Regions from separate parts of the Cryobacterium sp. TMT4-10 genome, predicted to be linked through region 1. Evidence: predicted binding sites of a transcription regulator. Region 1 holds the regulator's gene; the other holds the start of a gene.
The links. Region 1 encodes LexA, which represses DNA repair genes until DNA is damaged. Its sites were predicted from a motif close to TCGAACANNTGTTCGA; they were not measured.

Region 1 (11,681 bases):
GAGATCATCGAGCGCTTCATCGAGCTGGCGTACATCGACGAAAGCCGGTTGTCCGACCAGATCCTGCACAGCCACCACGAGCGCAAGGGACTGGGGCGCACCGGTGTGCAGGCCGAGATGCGCCGACGCGGCCTCGACCACGACCTGATCCTGGCCAAGCTCGAGGAAATGCCCGACGACGAGACCGAACGGGCCATCGAGGTGGCCGTCAAACGGGTGGGGCAACTCGGCCGGCTCGACGACCAGACCATCGACCGCCGGCTGAATGCGTTCCTGATGCGCAAGGGCTACCCGTCCTCCATCGTGCGGGTCGCCGTGAAGGCGGCGCTGGATTCCCGCGGTGGTTCGTCGGGCTCGTCGAGCGTCAGGTTCCGCTAGGTCGCAGGCATTTCCGGCGGGCGTGAGCCGGGGCTCTGGCCCCGGCTCGGCATCCTCAGGTCCCGCGCGTAAGCTATATCCACTATGACCAGCAGCACCGCTATGCCCCAATTCTCCAGCGCCGAGACGCTGAGCACGCCGACCCTGATCCTGCCGTCCGTGGCGGCCCACGACGCGGAGGGCCGCGCCCGCACCTACGAGGTGCGCACCTTCGGCTGCCAGATGAACGTGCATGACTCCGAGCGGCTGAGCGGTTCGCTCGAGGCGGCCGGCTACGTGCCCGCGAACGGCGACGAAGCCGACATCGTGGTACTCAACACCTGCGCCGTGCGGGAGAACGCCGACAACAAGCTCTACGGCAACCTCGGTCACCTGGCCTCCGTCAAGCGCCGCCACGAGGGCATGCAGATCGCGGTCGGCGGATGCCTGGCCCAGAAGGACAAGGACGTCATCCTCAAGAAGGCGCCCTGGGTCGATGTGGTCTTCGGCACCCACAATATGGGGTCGCTGCCGAGCATGCTCGAGCGCGCCCGACACAACGGCGAGGCTCAGCTCGAGATCCTCGACGCACTGGAGACGTTCCCGTCCACCCTGCCCACCAAGCGCGACTCGAGCTACAGCGGCTGGGTGTCGATCTCGGTCGGCTGCAACAACACCTGCACGTTCTGCATCGTCCCCGCCCTGCGCGGCAAGGAGAAGGACCGCCGGCCGGGCGAGATCCTCGCCGAGATCCAGGCCCTCGTCGACGACGGCGCGATCGAGGTGACCCTGCTCGGCCAGAACGTCAACTCCTACGGGGTTGAATTCGGCGATCGCCTCGCGTTCGGCAAACTACTGCGCGCGGCCGGCAAGATCGAGGGGCTGGAACGCATCCGTTTCACCAGCCCCCACCCGGCCGCCTTCACCGACGACGTGATCGACGCCATGGCCGAGACGCCGGCGGTCATGCCGCAGCTGCACATGCCCCTGCAGTCCGGGTCGGACCGGGTGCTGAAGGCCATGCGACGGTCCTACCGCTCCGCGCGGTTCCTCGGCATCCTCGACCGGGTGCGTGCGCAAATGCCGCACGCCGCCATCAGCACGGACATCATCGTGGGCTTCCCCGGGGAGACCGAGGAAGACTTCCAGGAGACCCTGCGGGTCGTGGAACTGGCCCGGTTCGCCACCGCGTTCACCTTCCAGTACTCGATCCGCCCCGGCACGCCGGCCGCGACCATGGCCGAGCAGGTTCCCAAGGAGGTCGTGCAGGACCGGTACGAGCGTCTGGCCGCCCTGCAGGAGCGCATCTCGTGGGAAGAGAACCAGGCCCAGATCGGCCGTGAGGTCGAGCTGCTCGTGGCCAACGGCGAAGGCCGCAAGGACTCCGACACCCACCGGCTGAGCGGGCGCGCCCCCGACAGCCGCCTGGTGCACTTCGACGTGCCGGACGGATCGGAACTGCCGCGCCCGGGCGACCTCGTCACCGTGACGGTGACCCAGGCCGCGCCGTTCCACCTGATCGCGGACGCCAGCGACGGCGCGCCGCTGCGCATCCGCCGCACCATCGCCGGCGACGCCTGGGACCGCATTCAGGCCGAGGCCTGCGGCGTGCCCAGCCACGGCGGGGCCTCCGGCGGGGCCGGCGCGGTCTCCCTCGGGCTGCCCACCCTGCGGTTGGGCTCGCCCGCGGCCACCGGGTCCAGCACCACGCCCATCTACGACGTCACCGACGGGGAGCGCTAGGCGGGTGCCGGGACCGAAGCCCGGAACCGTCACCGGTCCAGCCGTCACCGACGCAGCCGGCGCCGACCCGGCCGGCACGGGCACGGCGCCCGCCGTCGACCCGACGCTCATCGTCATCGTCGGCCCCACCGGCACGGGCAAGTCCGAGTTGTCCCTCGACCTCGCCGCGCGACTGGCCGAGACCGGGCGGCCCGCGGAGATCGTGAACGCCGACGCCATGCAGCTCTACCGCGGCATGGACATCGGCACCGCGAAACTGCCGGTGGCCGACCGTCGCGGCATCCCGCACCACCTGCTCGACGTTCTCGCGGTGACCGACGAGGCCACCGTGGCCCGGTACCAGACCGAAGCCCGCGCCGCGATCACCGACATCGTGGGGCGCGGCCGGGTGCCCATCCTGGTCGGCGGATCGGGCCTCTACGTGTCGAGCGTGGTCTACGACTTCCGATTCCCCGGAACCGATTCCGAGCTGCGGGCCCGGTTCGAGGCCGAACTCACCGCGCAGGGACCCGGGGCCCTCTACACCCAGCTGAAGGCCGTCGACCCGGATGCCGCGGCCCGGATCGGCGCCAGCAACGGGCGGCGCCTCGTTCGTGCGCTCGAGGTAGTCGAAATCACCGGGGCCCCGCACACCGCGGCGCTGCCCGACGCCCCCGTGTACTGGATGCCCGCGCTCACACTCGGGCTGCGCGCACCCCGGGCCGAACTCACCCCGCGGCTCGACGCGCGGGTCGAACGGATGTGGGCGGACGGGCTCGTCGACGAGGTCGAGGGCCTGATCCCGGCCGGGATCGAAACCGGCGTGACCGCCAGCCGCGCCATCGGCTACGCGCAGGCGCTCGGCCAGCTCACCGGCACCCTCACCCGGCCGGAAGCCATCGAGACGACCCAGCAGATCACCCGCCGGTACGCCCGTCGCCAGGTGTCCTGGTTCAAGCGGTCCCCGCAGACGCACTGGATCGACGCGTCGGCCCCCGATCGGCTGGACCGCGCGCTCGCGCGCCTGGCCGACCCGGCCCGGCCCGCCGAGCACTGGGCCGCGGACTCGCCGTCGTAAACTTGGTTCCCATGGGAACTGATCTGAACTTCACCAAGGGCCACGGCACCGGGAACGACTTCGTGCTCTTCGCCGACCCCGACGGGCAGATCGAGCTCACCCCGGACCAAATCCGGGCCGTCTGCGACCGCCGTTTCGGGATCGGCGGCGACGGCATCATCCGTGCCGTGCGCTCCCGCAGCCTGCCCGCCGGGGCGGCGGCCCTCGCCGAGGACGACCAGGCGGAATGGTTCATGGACTACTGGAACGCCGACGGCACGGTCTCGGAGATGTGCGGCAACGGCATCCGGGTCTACACCCGGTTCCTGGTCGAGCAGGGTCTGGCCGTTCTCGAACGCGGTGAGACGCTCAGCATCGGCACCCGCGGGGGCGTGCGCGATGTGCAGCGCGGCGCCGCCGGCTATCAGGTTGACCTCGGCCGGTGGCGGCTCGACGGTGGAGAGCCGCTCGTTCGAGCCAGGAACCTTCCCGTCGCCCGGCCCGGCCTGGGCATCAACGTGGGCAACCCGCACGTCGTCGTCGCCCTCGCGGACGAAGACGAGCTGCTGGGCGCCGACCTGACCGTCGTGCCCCAGCTCGATCCCGCCCCGGCCGCCGGAGCGAACGTCGAATTCGTGCTGCCCGGCGACCCGCTCGTCGTGAACGGGGTCGGACGCATCCGGATGCGCGTGCACGAGCGCGGCAGCGGCGAGACGCTGTCCTGCGGCACGGGCGCCGCGGCCGCCGCCCTGGCCACCCGGCACTGGGCCGGCGCCGGGGCCCCCCACCAGTGGCAGATCGAGGTCACCGGGGGAGTGCTGGGCGTGCGCATGTTCCCGACCGAAGACGGCGAGCACGTCTCCCTGTCGGGCCCCGCGGAGCTCGTCTTCGACGGGGTCTTCCGCCTGAACTGAGTCGCCGCCTGAACTGACCTGCGCGGCGCGCTAGCGGGGCTGCTCGGCCTGCCGCTGGACCCGAAGCACGCGGAAGCCCTTGCTGATGGCCCGGCGAGACGTGGTGAATTCCGAAGGAAGGTCGCCGTCGAGCCAGCGCTGCAGGGAATCGGAGCCGAGGTTGCGCTGCACGACCAGCCAGGCATCCGAGTCCGGCTCCAAACGCGGCAACCAGGTGCGCAGCATCGAGTGCAGCTCGGTCTTGCCGACCCGGATCGGCGGGTTGGACCAGATGGTGCGGAAACTGACGTGGGCGGGAACCTGCTCGGGCAGGACCGCCGTGACGTTGGTGAGGCCCAGCTTCTCGGCGTTCAGGCGCACCAGGTCGAGCGCGCGTTCGTTCACGTCGACGGCCCAGATCGTGGCGCGGGGCGAGGCGAGAGCCAGGTGCAGGCTGATCGGGCCCCAGCCGCAGCCCAGGTCGAGGAAGTCGCCCCCGGGCGGCGGGGTGGGCGCGTTGTTCAGCAGAACCTGGGTGCCGGTGTCGATGTGGTCGGGGCTGAAGACGGAATTGGCGGTGGTCAGCTCGCGTTCCTGGCCTCCCAGTTGTACGCTCACCTGACGGAGTTTGAGGGTGCTGTCGGGTGCCGGGGTGAAATAGTGGTCGGAAGGCATAAAGGGAACTTATCCTGCTTCGAGGAACTAATGTTAAAGCAATGACTGAGTCAAACTTGCCAGGCGACACCGACGACGTGGTCGCACGCGTCCTCGCCAGCGCCGACAGCAAAGCCGCCGGATACTCACTGTTCCGCAGCGGCAGCGCGCAGGCCCTGCAGGCCGAATCCGCCGAGTCGCACGACGGTGAGGGCCACGACGGCGCGCAGCTCGACCGGGAAGACCGCAACGCCCTGCGCCGGGTGCCCAGCCTCTCCACCGAGCTCGAGGACGTCACCGAGGTCGAATACCGCCAGCTGCGGCTGGAGAACGTGGTGCTGATCGGGCTGTACACCCACGGCACCGTCGCCGACGCCGAGAACTCGATGCGGGAACTCGCTGCGCTGGCCGAAACCGCCGGCGCGACCGTGCTCGACGGCCTGATGCAGCGCCGGTCCAAGCCGGACGCCAGCACCTACCTCGGCAAGGGCAAGGCCGAAGAGGTGGCCGGCATCGTCAAGGCGATGGGCGCCGACACCGTCATCGCCGACACCGAGCTCGCGCCCAGCCAGCGCCGCGCGCTCGAGGACGTCGTCAAGGTCAAGGTCATCGACCGCACCGCCGTGATCCTCGACATTTTCAGCCAGCACGCGAAGAGCCGTGAGGGCAAGGCACAGGTCGAACTGGCCCAGCTCGAATACCTCCTGCCGCGCCTGCGCGGCTGGGGCGACTCCATGTCCCGCCAGGCCGGTGGACAGGTCGGCGGCGCGGGCGCCGGCATGGGCTCGCGCGGCCCCGGTGAGACCAAGATCGAACTCGACCGCCGCCGCATCCACACCCGGATGTCCCGGCTGCGCAAGCAGATCCTCGAGATGAAACCCGCCCGCGAAGCCAAGCGGGCCAACCGCAAGCGCAACGCCGTGCCATCCGTTGCCATCGTCGGCTACACGAACGCCGGCAAGTCGAGCCTGCTCAACCGCATCACCCGGGCGGGCGTGCTCGTCGAAAACTCCCTCTTCGCCACCCTGGACGCCACCGTGCGCAAGTCCACGACGGCCGACGGGCGCCTGTACACCCTGACCGACACCGTCGGTTTCGTGCGCAACCTGCCCCACCAGCTGGTGGAGGCGTTCCGGTCCACTCTCGAAGAGGTCGCCGACGCCGACGTCATCGTGCACGTCGTCGACGGTTCACACCCGGACCCGTCGAGCCAGCTGTCGACGGTGCGCGAGGTGATCGGCGAGGTCGGCGCACGGGAGATCCCCGAAGTGGTGGTCTTCAACAAGAGCGACCTGATCAGCGACGACGACCGGCTCGTGCTGCGCGGCCTCTGGCCCCAGGGCATCTTCGTGTCGGCGCGGAGCGGCGAGGGCATCGAGGAACTGCTCGCCGAGATCTCCGACCTGCTTCCTCGACCCGGCATCCGGCTGGACCTGCTCATCCCCTACGAGCACGGCGACCTGATCGCCCTGCTGCACGACCAGGGGCAGGTGCTCGCGACCGAGTACGCCGAGACGGGCACCCGGGTCACGGCCCTCGTGACGGCCGAGATCCAGCCGCAGTTCGCGGATTTCGTCGTGCTGCCCGCCGTCACCGACTGACCGCGTCACAATCCGTCACCGACTGGCGACGTCCCGCGCGGCGTTGTTAGAGTGTCTCCAATCGTTGCCGCCGAGGTCTGTCCTCGGTGGCATGGAGCGACAGCCGAGCCCGGCGCCCGCCCGCGAACACCCGCCAGGCGCGCCCGGCGGTCCGCGGCCGCCCGGCCAGCCCAGTGCCTGGCACTGGCTTCTGTCGAATGAGGAACACATGTCCACTACTTCGGAGCCCGAATGCGGGAGGATCCCGTTCTCTTTCGAGCTGTATCCACCGAGATCGGATGCCGCCGCAACCGCCCTGCACGCGACCATCGCCACCATGGCCTCGGCCGGGCCGGACTTCATCTCGGTGACCTATGGGGCGAACGGGTCCTCCCGCAGCTCCTCGCTCGAGGTGCTCACCCACATCCTGAAGACCACGACGGTCGATCCGATGGCCCACCTCACCTGCGTGGGCTCGTCCAGCCTGGAGGCGAGCCGGCTGATCCGCGAATTCCTGGATGCCGGCGTGCGCAGCTTCCTCGCCCTGCGCGGGGACCCGCCCGAGGGCGCCGGCGAGGGCGAGGCGTTCCTCGGCGACCTGGGCAGCGCGGCGGAACTGGTGCAGCTGATCCACCGGGTGCAGGCGGAGCGGGTGCCCTATCGGGAGACGGTCATCCCCGGCATCCCGGGCGCCCGGGCGGTGAAGACCGAACGGGAGAAGGTGCGTATCGCCGTCGCCGCGTTCCCGAATGGTCACCCGCGGTCACGGTCCACCTCGCAGGACATCGACACCCTGCTGGCCAAGCAGGCCGCCGGGGCGAACCTCGCCATCACCCAGCTGTTCTTCCACGCCGACCACTATCTGAGCTTCATCCAGCGGGCCCGGACGGCCGGGGTCGAATTTCCCATCCTGCCCGGGATCATGCCGGTCACCAGTCCGGCCCGGCTGCGCCGCATCCTCGAGCTCTCCGGCGAGGAGCTGCCCTCCGAGCTGGCCATCCAGCTCGAAGTGGAGCCGACCCGGGAGGGACAGCGGGAGATCGGCACCCGTCACGCCACCGACCTCGCCCGTGAGCTGATCGCGGGCGGCGCCCCCGGCCTCCACCTGTATGCCTTCAACCAGGCCGACACCGTTCTCGCCGTTCTGGCCGGGGCCGGTCTGATCAAACCCGTCCTCGGTTAGACGGAGCGCAGGACGGCGACGACCTTGCCGAGGATCTCGGCGTGGTCGCCGACGATAGGTTCGAAATTGGAGTTCCGCGGGAGCAGCCAGGTGTGACCATCGCGCTGGCGGAAGACCTTGACGGTGGCTTCGTTGTCGAGCATGGCGGCGACGATCTCGCCGTTCTCCGCCGTCTTCTGCTGACGCACCACGACCCAGTCGCCGTCCATGATGGCCGCGTCGATCATGGATTCGCCCGCGACCTTGAGCATGAACAGCTCGCCCTTGCCCACCAGCTGGCGGGGGAGCGGGAAGATCTCGTCGATCTGCTGTTCCGCGGTGATCGGGATGCCGGCGGCGATGCGCCCGACGAGGGGGACCATCGCGGCGTCGCCCACCTGGGCGCCCGAGTGGAAGCTTTCCGTGCTGCTTGACGAGGCATCCTCGGGCGACTGCGGAATCTCGATCAGCACCTCGAGGGCGCGGGGGCGATTGGGGTCCCGGCGGAGGTACCCGCTCAGCTCGAGCTGGTTGAGCTGGTGCGTGACGCTTGAGAGCGAGGACAGGCCGACGGCGTCGCCGATCTCGCGCATGCTCGGCGGGTAGCCGCGCTGGCTGACCGAGCGCTGAATGACGTCCATGATCGCGAGCTGTTTCTCGCTCAGGCTCTTGCGCCGTCTCGTCCCGCTTTTTTCGCGGGGGCCGCTGGGGTCTTGGGCCACGATTGTCGCTCCTCGTCTCGGGCTGCGCGCGGCCCCGGTAGGCGGTGATCACCGGGCCGCGAGCGAATGTCGGGGGTGCCTGATTGTGTTGCAACCAGACACTCGAAACTGTATCCACCTCCGCGCGGATAGACAAACATTCATTCGAGTGTGTCGCAAGTTTTTTTGAGGAGTTTCTTCAAAAGGGCTTGATTGTTCGAATAATCGAATATACATTCGGAACATAGGTTTGCATCCGGCTCTCCCGGCCGAGAGCCGGATGCGACTTAACACAGGAGGTTCGACATGAGCACTGCATTCACCATGAGTTCTGCCCTCGGTCTGAGCGGCGCACTCGATCTGAGCACCGCACCCGACGCGAGCGCCGCCCAGGGACTGCGCGTCGCCACCGGGCGCAGCACCCTGCGCATCACCCGGCGCGGACGCATCGTCCTGACCATGCTGGTTTCGGTTCCGCTCGTCGCCACGGCACTGGCCGTCGCCCTCAACGGGGGCATCGCCGTCGCCGAGAATTCGAACGTGGGCGGTCGTGTCGCCACGGCCTTCGAGTACGTGACCGTCCAGTCCGGGCAGTCCCTGTGGGAGCTGGCCGAGACCGTCGCCCCGACCTCGGACCCGCGTGAGGTGATCGCGGAGATCGTCAGCCTCAATCAGCTGCCGTCCGACAGCGTGCAGCCCGGTCAGCGTCTCGCCCTGCCGAACGAGTACTGACCTTTTCAGTAATATGGGGGGAGTGACCAGTCTCAACGACCTGCCCCTCCGTGACAATCTGCGCGGACTCACTCCCTACGGGGCGCCCCAGCTTCATGTTCCGGTGGCCTTGAACGTGAACGAGAACACGCACGGCATCCCCGCCGCGGTGGCCGACGACATCGCCGCGGCCCTCGCCGTGGCCATCCGCACGGTCAACCGGTACCCGGACCGCGAGTTCACCGAACTGCGGGACTCCCTGGCCCGCTACCTCGGGCACGGGTTGACCCGGAACAACATCTGGGCGGCCAACGGCTCCAACGAGGTGCTGCAGCAGGTGCTGCAGGCGTTCGGCGGCCCCGGCCGCTCCGTTCTGGGCTTCGCGCCGACCTACTCGATGTATTCCCTGCTCGCCTCCGGCACCGGAACCCGCTGGATCGCCGGCGGTCGCGACGCTGACTTCGAACTGTCCCCGGCCACGGCCGTCGAATGGGTCGACCGGGTGGCACCGGACCTCGTCTTCCTGTGCTCCCCGAACAACCCCACCGGCACCCCCCTCTCCCTGGAGACGATCGAGGCCGTCTACAACGCGACCGACGGAATCGTCGTGGTCGACGAGGCCTACGCCGAGTTCGGTCCGGATGGCTCGCCCAGCGCGATGAGCCTGCTGCCCGGGCGCGAGCGTCTGCTCGTGTCCCGCACCATGAGCAAGGCCTTCGCCTTCGCCGGGGCCCGCGTCGGCTACCTCGCGGCCGACCCGGCTGTGACGGATGCCCTGCGCCTGGTTCGCCTGCCGTACCACCTGTCCGCGCTCACCCAGGCGGCCGCGGTGGCCGCCCTGGCGCACACGCCGGAGATGCTCGCCATGGTCGACGACATCCGTGGCCAGCGGGACCGGCTCGTCAGCGAACTCGCCCGCCTCGGCTACACCCCCCTCCGCAGCTCGAGTAACTTCGTTCTCTTCGGCGGCGTGGAGGACCCGCGGGCGACCTTCGAGGCGCTCCTGGCCCTGGGCATCCTCGTGCGCGACATCGGGATCAGCGGTCACCTCCGCGTCACGGCGGGCACCGAGGCCGAGACCACGGCCTTCCTCGAGGCCCTCGAGGGCCTCGGACGGCAGTGAACACCCCGGGCCAATAAACTAAACGGCATGAGCTTCTCTTCAGCGTCCACCTCGCCCCGCTTCGCCCACCTGCAGCGTGAGACGAGCGAGTCCAGCATCGACCTGTCGCTCAACCTCGACGGCACCGGTGAATCCGACATCCAGACATCCGTGCCGTTCTACGACCATCTGCTCACCGCGTTCGCCAAGCACTCCCTGACCGACCTCACCGTGCGCGCCCGCGGCGACATCGACATCGACGTGCACCACACGGTGGAGGACGTCGGTATCCTGCTGGGCCAGGCCATCAAGCAGGCCCTCGGTGACAAATCCGGCATCTCCCGCTACGGCGACGCCCTCGTGCCCCTCGACGAGGCCCTCGTGCAGGCGGTCGTCGACATCTCCGGCCGCCCCTACCTTGTGCACACGGGAGAGCCGGACGGCTTCGAGTACCACCTGATCGGCGGCCACTTCACCGGGTCGATGGTGCGTCACGTGTTCGAGGCGATCGCCTTCAACGCCGGCCTGACCGTGCACGTGACCGTGCAGGGCGGCCGCGACCCGCACCACATCGCCGAGGCCGAGTTCAAGGCCTTCGCCCGCGCCTTCCGGCAGGCCAAGGCACTCGACCCGCTCGTCTCCGGCATCCCGTCGACCAAGGGTGCGCTGTGACCAGCGTCGTCGTCTTCGACTACGGCACGGGCAATGTGCACTCCGCCGTGAAGGCGCTCGAACTGGCCGGGGCCGACGTCACCCTGACCCGCGACCGCAAGCAGGCGCTCGAAGCCGACGGGCTGGTCGTTCCCGGCGTCGGCGCGTTCAGCGCGGTCATGGACGCCCTCAGGGAGGTCAGGGGCGACGAGATCATCGACCGCAGGATCGCCGGCAGCCGGCCGGTCCTGGGCATCTGCGTGGGCATGCAGGTCTTGTTCGAGCACGGCGTCGAACGCGGCGTCGACACCGAGGGTCTGGGCGAGTGGCCCGGCACCGTCACCCAGCTGCGCGCGCCGGTGCTGCCGCACATGGGCTGGAACACCGTCACGCCCGACCCGGACTCCGTCCTGTTCCGGGGGCTCGAGGGTGAGCGCTTCTACTTCGTGCACTCCTACGCCGCGCAGGAGTGGACCCTGGAGGTCATGCCTCCCTTCCCGAAGCCGCGCCTGACCTGGGCCGAGCACGGGGGCCCGTTCCTGGCCGCGGTCGAGAACGGACCGCTCGTGGCCACCCAGTTCCACCCGGAGAAATCCGGGGAGGCGGGCATCCGTCTGCTCTCGAACTGGCTCGGCTCCCTGCACGACTAGCCGGCCGGCGCTGCTGCCCCGTCTCATCCGGTCAGCGCCCCGCCGTGACCGGCCCCAACCCGCGACCATCCGCACCGATTCCCCCGAACTGAGGACCACCATGACTCCGAACACCCCCGCTCCGCGTCTCGTTCTGCTGCCGGCCGTCGATGTGGCCGACGGCAAAGCCGTGCGCCTGACCCAGGGTGAGGCCGGCACCGAGACCAACTACGGCGACCCCGTCGACGCGGCCCTGGACTGGGCTCGCCAGGGCGCAGAGTGGATCCACCTGGTCGACCTGGACGCCGCCTTCGGCCGCGGCACCAACACCGCGGTGATCCGCGACGTCATCCGTGAGGTCACCGGGGTCAAGATCGAGCTCTCCGGCGGCATCCGCGACGACGCGTCGCTGGACGCGGCCCTGAACGCGGGCGTGAGCCGGATCAACCTCGGCACCGCGGC
Region 2 (11,681 bases), on a different contig from region 1:
GATCTCGATCAGCCGCCGCAGGTCTTTCGGGACCCGGTACTGATCCCGGCCCACCGAGAGCATCACCCCCGTCTCCGGATGAACCAGGATCCGCGTGAAACTCGGCGCCCCCGCCGCCAGCAACCGGGCCGTCTCCGGATCGATCGGACCGTACCCCTCCAGCAGCCCCGGTTCCTCACTCTTGCCCAGCAGAGTCAGAACCGGCACGGTCACGTTCACCGTGGCCCGCACACCCCGGCCGAGGCCCGCCGGCGTCACCCCGTCGACCATCAGGTCCGCGAACACATCCGCCCGCAACTGCGCCAGGGTGCGCTCCTCGTCCAGCCCCTGCAGGCTCGCCGCCATGTCGCTCACCCGGGTGAATATGGCCTGAGCCACCGGCATCGGCTGATAACTGTGCAGCCAGCCCATGCCGTCCTGCGCGGGCTCGAGCACCAGAACCCGGTCGGCCTCGCACTTTCGCCGGCGCACCGTGATCGACTCCGGATGCGTCCGTTCCCGCACCCTTCGGGCCACCCGGTCGAACTGAGCCACCGTCACCCGCTCCGCGACCGGAAGCACCTCGGCCTCGAAACTCGCCCCGGCCTCCTCGGGCAGTGAATTGGCCTGCTCGATCAGCACCCGGGCATGCGCGTAACTGATCCGGCCGGCCGACAGAGCGTCCCGGGTCGCCATGAACGCCCCCGAGAGGGCCTCGCTCTTTGCGAGAAGATTCGACGCGGCCGCCTGCGACACGTGGAGCGCGCAGGCCAACTCGGCGATCGCCGTGCGATGGGCGATCTCGAGCGCATCCCACCTTGACCCCAGCACACCCGCCGAGACCGCTGAATGCGGGCGGCCGACCTCGTCGTCAGCGTCGTCAGCGTCGTCAGCGGTCACACCGTGCTCGACCGCCCGCGCGACCAGAGCGCGCCGGGTCCGCTCACGCTCCGCGTTCGCCTCGGTCTCGAAACACCAGGACCGCACGCGCTCCACCGCCTCGGCCCGCGCCGCGGACACGGATGCCAGCAGTCGATCGGCGGCCGCGGCCGCCCCGACCAACTCGGCCAGCATGCCGACCCGGCGGTCGAGGAACCGCAGTTCGCCCGCAGCCGGGCCGGCTGCCTGCAGACCGGTTGCGTACAAACCGGCATCGTCGAATTCCTCAACGTCGAAGAAGGCCTCGGCGTCGAACTCGAAGCCAGGACCGCCGGCGCTGTTCCGGAACGCCGGGCCGGTCAGGGTGTCGAACGCGGCCAGGGCGTCCAGCGTCGTGGTGCTCTCATTTCTGAGGTTCTCCATGCGACCAGAATATCACGATCCAGAACACAGGTGTGAAATAATGTCAACTATTTACCGCTTAGTTTAGAACTGAACGACGATACTTTCACTCGGCGTCATCCCGGATCAGCGCGGCGAGCGCAGCCGGCCCACCGCCGGCAGGAAGCGTCCGATGTGGGCGCCGTACGCGGCGTAGTCCGGATGCTCGGCCACCAGCATCCGTTCCTCCCACCGGGCCTTGCCGGCCAGGAGCAGCAGGAGGGCAACCCAGGCCACCAGGTGCCCGACCGAGGCGCCGATCAGTGCAAGACCAAGCGCGCCCGCGATGAGTCCGGCATAGATCGGGCTCCGCATGAGCCCGTAGACGCCGGTGGTGACCAGGGGCGCGTGTTCACGCGGGACCGGGCTGGCCGTCAGCGCCGGACCGAGACCGACCACGCCCAGCACGGCCAGAACCGCGCCGGCCAGGCAGAGCGCGGCCGAGGCCACGGCGACGACAACGGTGACCGGCCACAGAGAACCGTGGGGCAGGAACGCCAGCGCCGCGAGCAGCACGAATTGTGCGGACACCAGGCCGACCGCGAGCGCGCGTTTCATGATTCGAGGCTCCGCCCGCGGGGTGCGTGCGGGCGCTATTGAGCGGGGCCGACCCGCGCTAGGTTCATGTCATCGACTGGCCGACGAACGGAAGAGAGTGCCGACGTGGACTCGCAACAGATGCCCCTGCTGATCGCGGTGCTCGCCGCCCTGGTCGACCTGGCGATCCGAATCGCCGCCATCATCGTCATACCGCGCAATCGGAAGCCGACCGCGGCGATGGCCTGGCTGCTGGCGATCTTCCTGATCCCCTTCGTCGGCATTCTGTTCTTCCTGCTCCTGGGCAGCTCCAAACTGCCGAAGAAAAGGATGGAGAAACAGGCCGAGATCAACAGGTCGATCGCCGACAGTGTCGCGGGCATGGACCTCACGGACGGCAGGACCGAGTGGCCGGACTGGTTCGCATCGGTGGTCACCCTCAACACCGGCCTCGGCGCCGTGCCACTCGTCGGCGGCAACACTGCGCACCTGATCGGCGACTACCGGGCCTCCATCGCCGCCATGACCGCCGAGATCGACGCCGCCACGACGTTCGTGCACGTGCAGTACTACATCGTGTCCCTGGACGACACGACGAAGGACTTCTTCGCCGCGATGGAGGCGGCCGTCAAGCGTGGGGTGACGGTTCGCCTCCTGGCGGACCACATCGCCTCGATCCGCACGGTCGGCCATGCGGCGACGTTCGCCGAGCTCGACCGAATCGGGGTGATGTGGAGCTTCATGCTGCCGGTGCAGCCGTTCAAGGGCAAATACCAGCGGCCCGACCTGCGCAACCACCGCAAGATCGTGGTCGTCGACGGGCGGGTGGGCTTCATGGGCTCTCAGAACCTGATCGATCGCAGCTATCTCTCCGCGAAGAACCTGAAACGCGGGCTCCAGTGGCAGGAGCTGGTGGTTCGGGTGACCGGGCCCGCCGTCAGCGGTATGAACGCCGTCTTCCTCTCCGACTGGTACAGCGAGACCGACGAGAAGCTGCTCGACGAACGGGTTCCCGCCGCCGCTGTTCCCCGTGACACGTCCCCGGAGGCCCTGGAGTGCCAGGTCGTCCCCAGCGGTCCGGGCTTCGAGGGCGAGAACAACCTGCGGCTCTTCCTCGCATCGCTCTACACCGCCCAGAAACGCATCATCATCACCAGTCCCTACTTCGTTCCCGACGAGGCCATGATGTACGCCATCACGTCGTCGTGCCAGCGCGGCCTGGAAGTGCAGCTCTTCGTGTCCGAGATCGGCGACCAGGGGCCCGTCTACCACGCCCAGCGTTCCTACTACGGCGCGCTCCTTCAGGCGGGCGTGCGCATCTGGCTGTATCCGGCGCCGTACATCCTGCACGCCAAGCACCTCTCCATCGATGAGGACGTGGCCGTGATCGGGTCGAGTAATATGGACATCCGTTCTTTCAGCCTCGACCTGGAGGTGTCGCTGCTGGTGCGCGGCGCTTCGTTCGTCGCCCAGATGCGGGAGGTCGAAGAGGGCTACCGGACGCTCAGCCGCGAACTCACCCTGGCGGACTGGAACCGGGAACCCGGGCGGGCCACGGCGCTGGACGGTCTCGCCCGGCTGACCTCGGCCCTGCAATGACCGGGTGAGGGGGGTTTCACCATGGCGGAGACAGGCGGGCTGACCTCGGAGGAAGCCGCACGACGGCTCGCCCAGGACGGCCCGAACCTGCTCCCCCGACTGGCCCGCCCCTCCCCCCTGCGCGAGCTCGCCCGCCAGTTCACGCACCTGCTCGCGCTCCTGCTCTGGGCGGCCGCCGGGCTCGCCCTCCTCGCCGGCACGCCCGTGCTGGCCGTCGCCATCGTGGTGGTGATCGTGTTCAACGCCGTCTTCGCGTTCGCCCAGGACTACCGGGCAGACCGGTCCACCGAGCGGCTGCGGGCACTGTTGCCCAGCAGCACCCGGGTGCGCCGGGACGGCCGCATGCGCACGATCGACCCCGTTGATCTTGTGCGCGATGATGTGGTGCTGCTCAGCTCCGGCGACCGGATCGCGGCCGACATGGAGCTGACGGAGGCCAACGAGCTCGGCGTGGACGAGTCCATGGTGACGGGCGAGAGCGAGCCGGTGCGGCACGACCGAGGAGAGCTCCTCAGCGCGGGCACGTTCGTGGTGCAGGGCGAGGCGGAGGCACGGGTGACCGCCACCGGGGCGACGACGACCCTGGCCGCCATCTCCGCGCTGGCGCGTTCGGCGACCAGGCCGCCCAGCCCACTGACCCACGCGCTCAACCGGGTGGTGCGGACCGTGGCCGTGTTCGCGGTCACCACGGGCGTCGTCCTGGGCATCGCCGGCGTCGTGATCGGGCTCCGGCCGGTCGATGCCTTCCTCTTCGCGGTCGGGGTCGCCGTGGCGCTCGTCCCCGAGGGCCTCCTGCCCACCGTGACGCTGTCCCTGGCCCGCGGCGCCCAGACCATGGCGCACGAGCAGGCCCTGGTGCGCCGGCTCGACGCCGTGGAGACCCTGGGCGCGACCACGTTCATCTGCACCGACAAGACCGGCACCCTCACGCAGAACCGGATGTCGGTGGTCGAGATCTGGACCCCCGGGGGCCTGGTGCGGGTGCAGGGCGACGGCTACGAGCCGACGGCGACCATCACCGGGCCAGCCGAGGCCACGACCCTGCTGCCGGGCCTGGCGGCATCCGCCGTGCTCTGCGTGACCGGACGGGCCGTGTCGCACGCCGGCAAGTGGCAGGCCGAAGGCAACCCGCTGGACGCCGCGATCTTCGCCCTCGCGATGCGGTGCGGGTGGCAGGACGACCCGAGCCGGCCCGTGACCCGCCTGCCCTACACGGCGAAACGGATGATGAGCTCCGCCGTGCTGGCCGGCCGGGCCAGCACCATCGGCGCGCCGGAGCGGGTCTTCGAGCGGTGCTCCCGAGTGCCGGAGGAGGCACACCGCGCGCTGTCGCGGATGACGGCCACCGGCCAGCGCGTGCTGGCGGTGGCGGGACGCCCCTGGTCGGCCACCCCGACCGAGGAGGCCGTCGAAACGGACCTGGAGCTGCTCGGCCTGCTCGGCCTGGAAGACCCTCCCCGGCCCGATGTGCACGAGGCGCTGCAGGCCTGCCGGGACGCGGACATCCGCGTGATCATGGTCACCGGTGACCACCCGAACACGGCCGAGGCGGTGGCGCGGGAGGTCGGCCTGCTGCAACCGGGCGGCGCCGTCCTGGGCTCGGGGCTTCCCGAGGATGACGCCGAGCTCGGCGAACTGCTCGACCACCGGGCGGGAGCCGTCGTGGCCCGGGTTACGCCCGCGGACAAGCTCCGCATCACCCGGGTGCTCCGGGAGCGCGGGCACGTGGTGGCGATGACCGGCGACGGCGTCAACGACGCGCCTGCCCTGCGGGAGGCCGACGTCGGGGTCGCGATGGGCCGGAGCGGCAGCGACGTGGCCCGGGAGGCGGCCGACCTCGTGCTGCTCGACGACCATTTCGGCACCATCGTGACCGCCGTGCGGCTGGGACGGGCGACCTTCGCCAACGCGCGTCGCTTCCTCACCTACCACCTCACCGACAACGTCGCCGAGCTTGCGCCGTTCGCGGTCTGGGCGTTGACCGGCGGCCAGTTCCCCCTGGCGATCGGGGTGCTCCAGGTGCTCGCCCTGGACATCGGCAGCGACATGCTGCCCGCGCTGGCGCTCGGGGTGGAGCCGCCGAGCAAGCGCGTCATGCTCGGCCCGGTGCGCTCGCGGTCGCTGATCGACCGCCCGCTGGTCTGGCGGGCGTTCGGGGTGCTCGGCCCGGTCGAGGCGGCCGCCTCGCTCGGCGGGTTTGCCGCGGTGCTGGTGCTGGGCGGCTGGTCGTGGGGGCAGCAGGTCGCACCCGGGCTCCTGGCCGCCGCGTCGGGCACGGCGTTCGCAACGATCGTGGTCGCTCAGATGGCGAACGCCTTCGCCTGCCGCAGTGAGGCGATCCCGGCGTGGGGGCTCCCTTTCCTGGGCAACCGTTCCCTACTGGCCGCGGTCGCCGCCGAACTGCTCCTGCTGCTGGCCTTCCTCGGTATCCCGGCCGCGAGCGGGCTCCTGGGCGGCGGCTGGCCTCCCCCGGCCGCCTGGCTCTTCCCGCTGGCCGGCGCCGTCCTGGTCATCCTGGCCGACGCCGCCTTCAAAGCCGTGCTCCGACGCCGGCGCCGCGGCCGCGCCGCGTAACGGTAGCGCCGGCCGGTTCCACTAATCCCCGCCAATCCCCGCCAATCCCCGCCGAACCGTGACTTCGGACCCTGTTTTTCGTCCGTTCAGGGGCGCTATTCACGGTTCGGCGAGTCTGGCGGCTGGTCTGGCGGCTGGTCTGGACGGCGGGGCCGGGGAGCCGCGGCGCGTAACAGAGCGCGTAACAGAGCGGGACCGGCGCCGGGGCCTCGGTATTCTTGAGCGCATGAAGCTGACAGCACTCGCCACCCTGACCCTGGTGGGGGCGCTGGCATTGAGCGGATGCTCCACCAGCCTTCCCGAGACCGGCTCGACCCCGGCCGCCTCCGCGGCCACGGCCGCGCCCACGGACGGCTCCTGTGCCGGGGTGAGCGTGGTCGTCGACTTCGGCTCCCTCGACGCCGCCCGGATCACGGACTGCGTCGACACCGGCGCGGCCGGCACCGTTGCCGCGAGCGAGGTTATGAAGTCGGCCGGCGTGACGACCGAGGGAACCGTGGAGTGGGGCGACCAGGTCGTCTGCCGCGTCAACGACCGCCCCGCCGCCGCCGAGACCATCGAGATCGACGGAGAGGCCCCCTTCACCGAAGCCTGCCAGTCCATGCCGGCGGCCGCCGCCTACTGGGCGCTCTGGGTCAAGCCCACCGCAGACGCCTCCTGGGAGTACGCGTCGGAGGGTCTCGGCAGCCTCAAGCTGGAGCCGGGCCAGTCCGTCGGCCTCGTCTTCACGACCGGCACCGAGACACCCACGCCCGGCAGCTGATGTTGCGGCTCCGCATGGCCCCCCTGCGCTCCGCGGCGTTGCTCGCGGTCGCGTTCGTGGCCCTGCGGTTCGTCTACCGGGTCGTCTTCGGCGGGGCATCCGGCGGCGGCGCGGTGCTGCTCGACCTGCCGCGCATTCCGCTCGGCGGGCCGTTCGCGCACATCGCGCTGCTCGGCCCCGTCAGCACGGGGGGCCTCTGGAACGCGGCTCAGAGCGCGCTGCCCTTCGCCGCCGTCATCCTCGCGTTCGGTGTGCTGAACGCCGTCGTCGACGTGCGGCGCTTCTTCGCCCGAGGCGCCGCCCGGGGCCCGCTGCGCGCCCTGTCCCGGTCGCTCGTGATCGCGTGGGCCACGTTCCCGGCGCTGATCGCCTCGGTGCGGCGCGTTCACACCGCCAGTGCGCTCCGCGGCGAACGGTCGATCCCGGCACTGCTCGTGCCCGTCTTCGAACAAACCGTGGAGCGGGCGCTCTGCCTGGCCGCGTCGATGGAGTCCCGCGGGTTCGCCGCCGCCCGCACCGCCCCCGGCGTCTGCGAGCGGCCGGTGGTGATGACGGATGCCGCGCTCGGCTTCGCGGGCGGCGGCTGGCAGCTGGAGGGCCTCACCCTGAGCCTCGCTCCCGGCACGCTGACCGTGATCACCGGGTCGACCGGATCGGGCAAGACCAGCCTTCTGCACAGCATGAGCGGACTCTTCCAGCACTTCCACGACGGCGGGCAGCACGGAGTGATCGAGGTGGGCGGCCTGGACCGCGCGGCCACTCCCCCCCGCGAAACGGCCGGCTTCGTCGGGCTCGTCTCCCAGAACGTGCGGCTCTCCTTCGTGGCCGAGACCGTGCGGGACGAGATCGGATTCGCCCTGACCGTGCGGGGCGTCGCCGCCGTGATCGTGGAGCAGCGCGTGCACGAGGTGGCCGCGCAGCTGCAGATCGAGCACCTGCAGGGCCGCACCGTGGAGGCGCTGTCCGCCGGCGAGGCCAGCCTGGTGGCCATCGGCGCCGCCCTGATCTCCCAACCGATCCTGCTGCTCGTGGACGAGCCCCTCGCCGACCTGGACGCCCCGGCGCGAGGGCGGGTGGTGCGGGTACTCGACCGGCTGGCCCACGAGGCGCAGGTGTGCGTCGTGGTCGCCGAGCACAACACCCGCGAATGGGAGAGCGCAGCGGATGCCTGGCTCGAGATCCGCGGAACAGACGTGCGCACCCTCGGCCCCGGTGAGCGTCCGAGCGCGCTGATCGCGGCGGAACGGGCGGCGCGGACGACAGCGCGACCCGCGACCCCAGCCGGACCTGCGGGGCCGCTCGCCGGCATCCGTCATCTCACGGTTCTGCACGGGACCGAACTGGCGGTCGATGACGTCTCGTTCGAGCTCGCGGCCGGCGACCGGGTGGCCCTCGAGGGCCGGAACGGCGCGGGCAAGAGCAGCCTGCTCCGCGCGATCGCGCTGCCCTCGGCCCGCGGGAGCGTGCTGGTGGCCGGGCAGGACGTCTCCTTGCTGCGTGCGGGAGCCCGGCGCGCGTTCGTGGCCCTGGTGCCGGAGAACTTCGACGATCTGCTCTTCGCCGTGACCGTGGCCGAGGAGTGCAGCCGGGCGGACCGCCAGCTGAAGCCGGGCAACGGGCCCGGGACCGCTGCCCGTTTCGCGGACCTGCTCGGGCTCGGTGCCGGGATCGGGGCCGGTGCCAACGCCGGTGCGGCGCACCTGATGCAGCAGCATCCGCGGGATCTCTCGGCGGGCGAACGCCTCTGCCTGGTGATGGCGATCCAGCTGGCCGCCGGCCCCAGGGTGCTGCTGGTGGACGAGCCGACGCGCGGGCTGGATCCGCGTGCGCGGGAGCTCGTGGGTTCCGCGCTGGTCCGCGCCTCGAGTGACGCCTCGGCGGTGCTGTTCGCCACCCACGACCGCGACTTCGCCCGGTCCCTGGCCACGAAGACGCTCGTGATGGCCGCCGGCCGGCTCACCACCGAACCGGCGCTGGTGAGGCCCTGATGCGTGCGCGGTGGACGTCCTGGCTGCTCGCGGGCGGCAGCCTCCTGGCCGCGGCGGGTTTCGCCTGGCCGTTCTTCGCGTCGGCGCTGCCGGAGGACGCCAGGGCCGCGGCCCCGATCGTGGCGTTCGCGCTCGTTCCGGCTCTGATCGTGGCCCTCGCACTCACGCTCGACCGGGAGATGTACACGGCCAAGACCGTGGCCCTGCTCGGGGTGCTCTCGGCGGTCGGCGCCGCGGTGCGCATCGCGGGAACCGGGGTGGGCGGCGTCGAGGCGGTGTTCATCCTGCTGATCCTGGCCGGGCGCGCCTACGGAGCCCGGTTCGGGTTCCTGCTCGGCCTGCTCACCATCGCGGTGTCCTCGGCACTGTGGGGCGGGTTCGGCCCGTGGACCCCGTTCCAGATGTTCGCCTGCGGCTGGGTGGGGGCCGGGGCGGCGCTGCTGCCGCGCATCCGTACGCCACGGATCGGCACCCCGCGGAACGGCACCGCCCGGCTCGAGATAGCCATGCTCGTGGCCTACGGCATCGCCTCGTCGTACCTGTTCGGGCTGGTGATGAACCTCTGGTTCTGGCCCTTCGCCGTGGGCTCGGGCACCGACATCTCCTATGCGGCGGATGCCCCGCTCGGCGAGAACCTCGCCTCCTTCGCGCTCTACACGCTGGTGACCTCGACGCTCACCTGGGACACCGTTCGTGCCATCACCACCACGATCGGCATCGTGCTGGTGGGCCCGGCCGCACTGGCCGCCCTGCGCCGGGCGAAGCTGGGCAAGCCGGGCAGGCCCGGCAGGCTCGTCACACCGAGAAGTACTTCGCTTCCGGGTGGTGGAACACGAACGCATCCGTCGACTGCTCCGGGTGCAGCTGCAGCTCCTCCGACAGCACCACGCCCATCCGCTCGGGCCTGAGCAACTGGACCACCTTGCGGCGGTCCTCCATCTCGGGGCAGGCCGGGTAGCCCAGCGAGAAGCGGGCGCCGCGGTACTCGAGCTTGAACATACCGGCCAGCTCGGCCGGGTCTTCGGCGCCCAGGCCGAGTTCGCCCCGCACCCGGGAGTGCCAGTACTCGGCGAGGGCCTCGGTCAGCTGCATGGTCAGGCCGTTGAGTTCCATGTAGTCGCGGTATTTGTTCTCGGCGAACAGCTTCGCGGTGACCGTGTCGACGTTCGCGCCGGCCGTGACCAGCTGGAGGGCGACGACATCCGTCTGCCCGGAACCCTGCGGGCGCACGAAGTCGGCCAGGCACAGGTGCCGGTCGCGGCGCTGGCGGGGGAAGGCGAAGCGCAGTCGCTCGGAGCCCACCGGGCCGCCGGAGCCGCCGTCGGGCGCGAGCAGACCGGGCACGCCCAGCACGCCGGACGGGTCGTCGCCGTGGTGCAGCACGACCAGGTCGTTGCCCTCGCTGAAGGCGGGGAAGTAGCCGTAGGCGACGGAGGCGTCGAGGATCCCCTCGGCGAGGATGCGATCGAGCCAGTAGCGCAGCCGGGGCCGGCCCTCGGTGTCGACCAGGTGCTGGTAGCTCGCGCCGTCTTCCCCGCGGCTGGGCTTCAGGCCCCACTGCCCCATGAACGTCGCCCGCTCGTCGAGGAACGCGGAGTACTCGGCCAGCGCGATCCCCTTGACGATGCGGGTGCCCCAGAACGGCGGCACGGGCACCGGGTTGTCGGCGGCCACGTCGGAGCGGGCCGGCATCGCGTCCGGCTCGGTCACGGTCAGCAGGCTGCGCTTGTGGATGCGTTTCTTCAGGGGCGGCAGGCCGACGGATGCCGGGTCGGCGCCGCGTGCGACGGCGACCAGCGGTTCCATCAGGGCCAGGCCCTCAAAGGCGTCCCGCGCGTAGCGCACGGTGCCCTCGAACAGTCCCGCGAGGTCTTCCTCGACGTAGGCCCGGGTGAGGGCCGCGCCGCCGAGGATCACGGGCCACTTGCCGGCCAGGCCGCGGGAATTGAGCTCGAGCAGGTTCTCCTTCATCACCACGGTGGACTTGACCAGCAGCCCGCTCATGCCGATCACGTCTGCATTGCGCTCCTCAGCGGCCTGGATGATCTCGTTGATGGTCTTCTTGATGCCGATGTTGATCACGTCGTAGCCGTTGTTGGTGAGGATGATGTCGACGAGGTTCTTGCCGATGTCGTGCACGTCGCCGCGCACCGTGGCCAAAACCATCGTGCCTTTGCCGGCTGCCTCGGTCTTCTCCATGTGGGGTTCCAGCAGCGCGACCGCGGTCTTCATCACCTCGGCGGACTGCAGCACGAACGGCAGCTGCATCTCGCCGCTGCCGAACCGGGCGCCCACCACCTGCATGCCCGCCAGCAGGTGCACGTTGACGATGTCGAGGGCGCTGAGGCCGCCGGCCCGCGCCAGGTCGAGGTCACCCTCCAGCCCCTTAGCTTCGCCGTCGATGATGCGGCGTTCGAGGCGTTCGCCCACCGGCAGGGCCGCGAGCTCGGCGGCGCGCTCGTCCTTCAGCGCGGCGGAGTCGACCCCGGCGAACAGGTCGAGCAGGGCGGCCAGCGGGTCGTAGGTGAGGTTGCCCTCGGCGTCGTACTCGCGGCGGTCCCAGACGAGGTCGAGCGCCACCTTGCGCCGGTCGTCCGGCACGGAGGCCAGGGGCACGATCTTGGCGGAGTTGACGATCGCGGAGTCGAGTCCGGCCTCGGCGGCCTCGTGCAGGAACACCGAGTTGAGCACCGACCGGGCCGCGGGGTTCAGCCCGAAGGACACGTTCGAGACGCCAAGCGTGGTGTGGATGCCGGGATAGAGGGCCTTGATCCGGCGGATCGCCTCGATCGTCTCGATCCCGTCCCGGCGGGTCTCCTCCTGGCCGGTGGCGATCGGGAAGGTGAGGGCGTCGACGATGATGTCCTCGACCCGCATCCCCCACTCGGTGACGAGGGTCTCGACCAGCCGGGTGGCGATGC

Region 2: the regulator LexA is predicted to act here: its motif matches at 1,302-1,317, upstream of E3T42_RS11715 (HNH endonuclease signature motif containing protein).

What each region holds. Positions count from the first base shown of each region.
Region 1 covers NZ_SOGU01000022.1:9,757-21,437, forward strand. Annotated here, with positions in the region: gene E3T42_RS02680 (regulatory protein RecX) at 1-378, shown strand, start outside; gene miaB (tRNA (N6-isopentenyl adenosine(37)-C2)-methylthiotransferase MiaB) at 481-2,100, shown strand; gene miaA (tRNA (adenosine(37)-N6)-dimethylallyltransferase MiaA) at 2,210-3,157, shown strand; gene dapF (diaminopimelate epimerase) at 3,169-4,050, shown strand; gene E3T42_RS02700 (class I SAM-dependent methyltransferase) at 4,081-4,704, opposite strand; gene hflX (GTPase HflX) at 4,746-6,284, shown strand; gene E3T42_RS02710 (methylenetetrahydrofolate reductase) at 6,493-7,446, shown strand; gene lexA (transcriptional repressor LexA) at 7,443-8,066, opposite strand; gene E3T42_RS02720 (LysM peptidoglycan-binding domain-containing protein) at 8,433-8,858, shown strand; gene E3T42_RS02725 (histidinol-phosphate transaminase) at 8,881-9,960, shown strand; gene hisB (imidazoleglycerol-phosphate dehydratase HisB) at 9,988-10,611, shown strand; gene hisH (imidazole glycerol phosphate synthase subunit HisH) at 10,608-11,240, shown strand; gene priA (bifunctional 1-(5-phosphoribosyl)-5-((5-phosphoribosylamino)methylideneamino)imidazole-4-carboxamide isomerase/phosphoribosylanthranilate isomerase PriA) at 11,341-11,681, shown strand, end outside.
Region 2 covers NZ_SOGU01000086.1:4,626-16,306, reverse strand. Annotated here, with positions in the region: gene E3T42_RS11715 (HNH endonuclease signature motif containing protein) at 1-1,281, opposite strand, end outside; gene E3T42_RS11710 (isoprenylcysteine carboxylmethyltransferase family protein) at 1,387-1,857, opposite strand; gene cls (cardiolipin synthase) at 1,978-3,435, shown strand; gene E3T42_RS11700 (cation-transporting P-type ATPase) at 3,457-6,009, shown strand; gene E3T42_RS11695 (hypothetical protein) at 6,236-6,772, shown strand; gene E3T42_RS11690 (ATP-binding cassette domain-containing protein) at 6,787-8,760, shown strand; gene E3T42_RS11685 (ECF transporter S component) at 8,760-9,668, shown strand; gene metH (methionine synthase) at 9,556-11,681, opposite strand, start outside.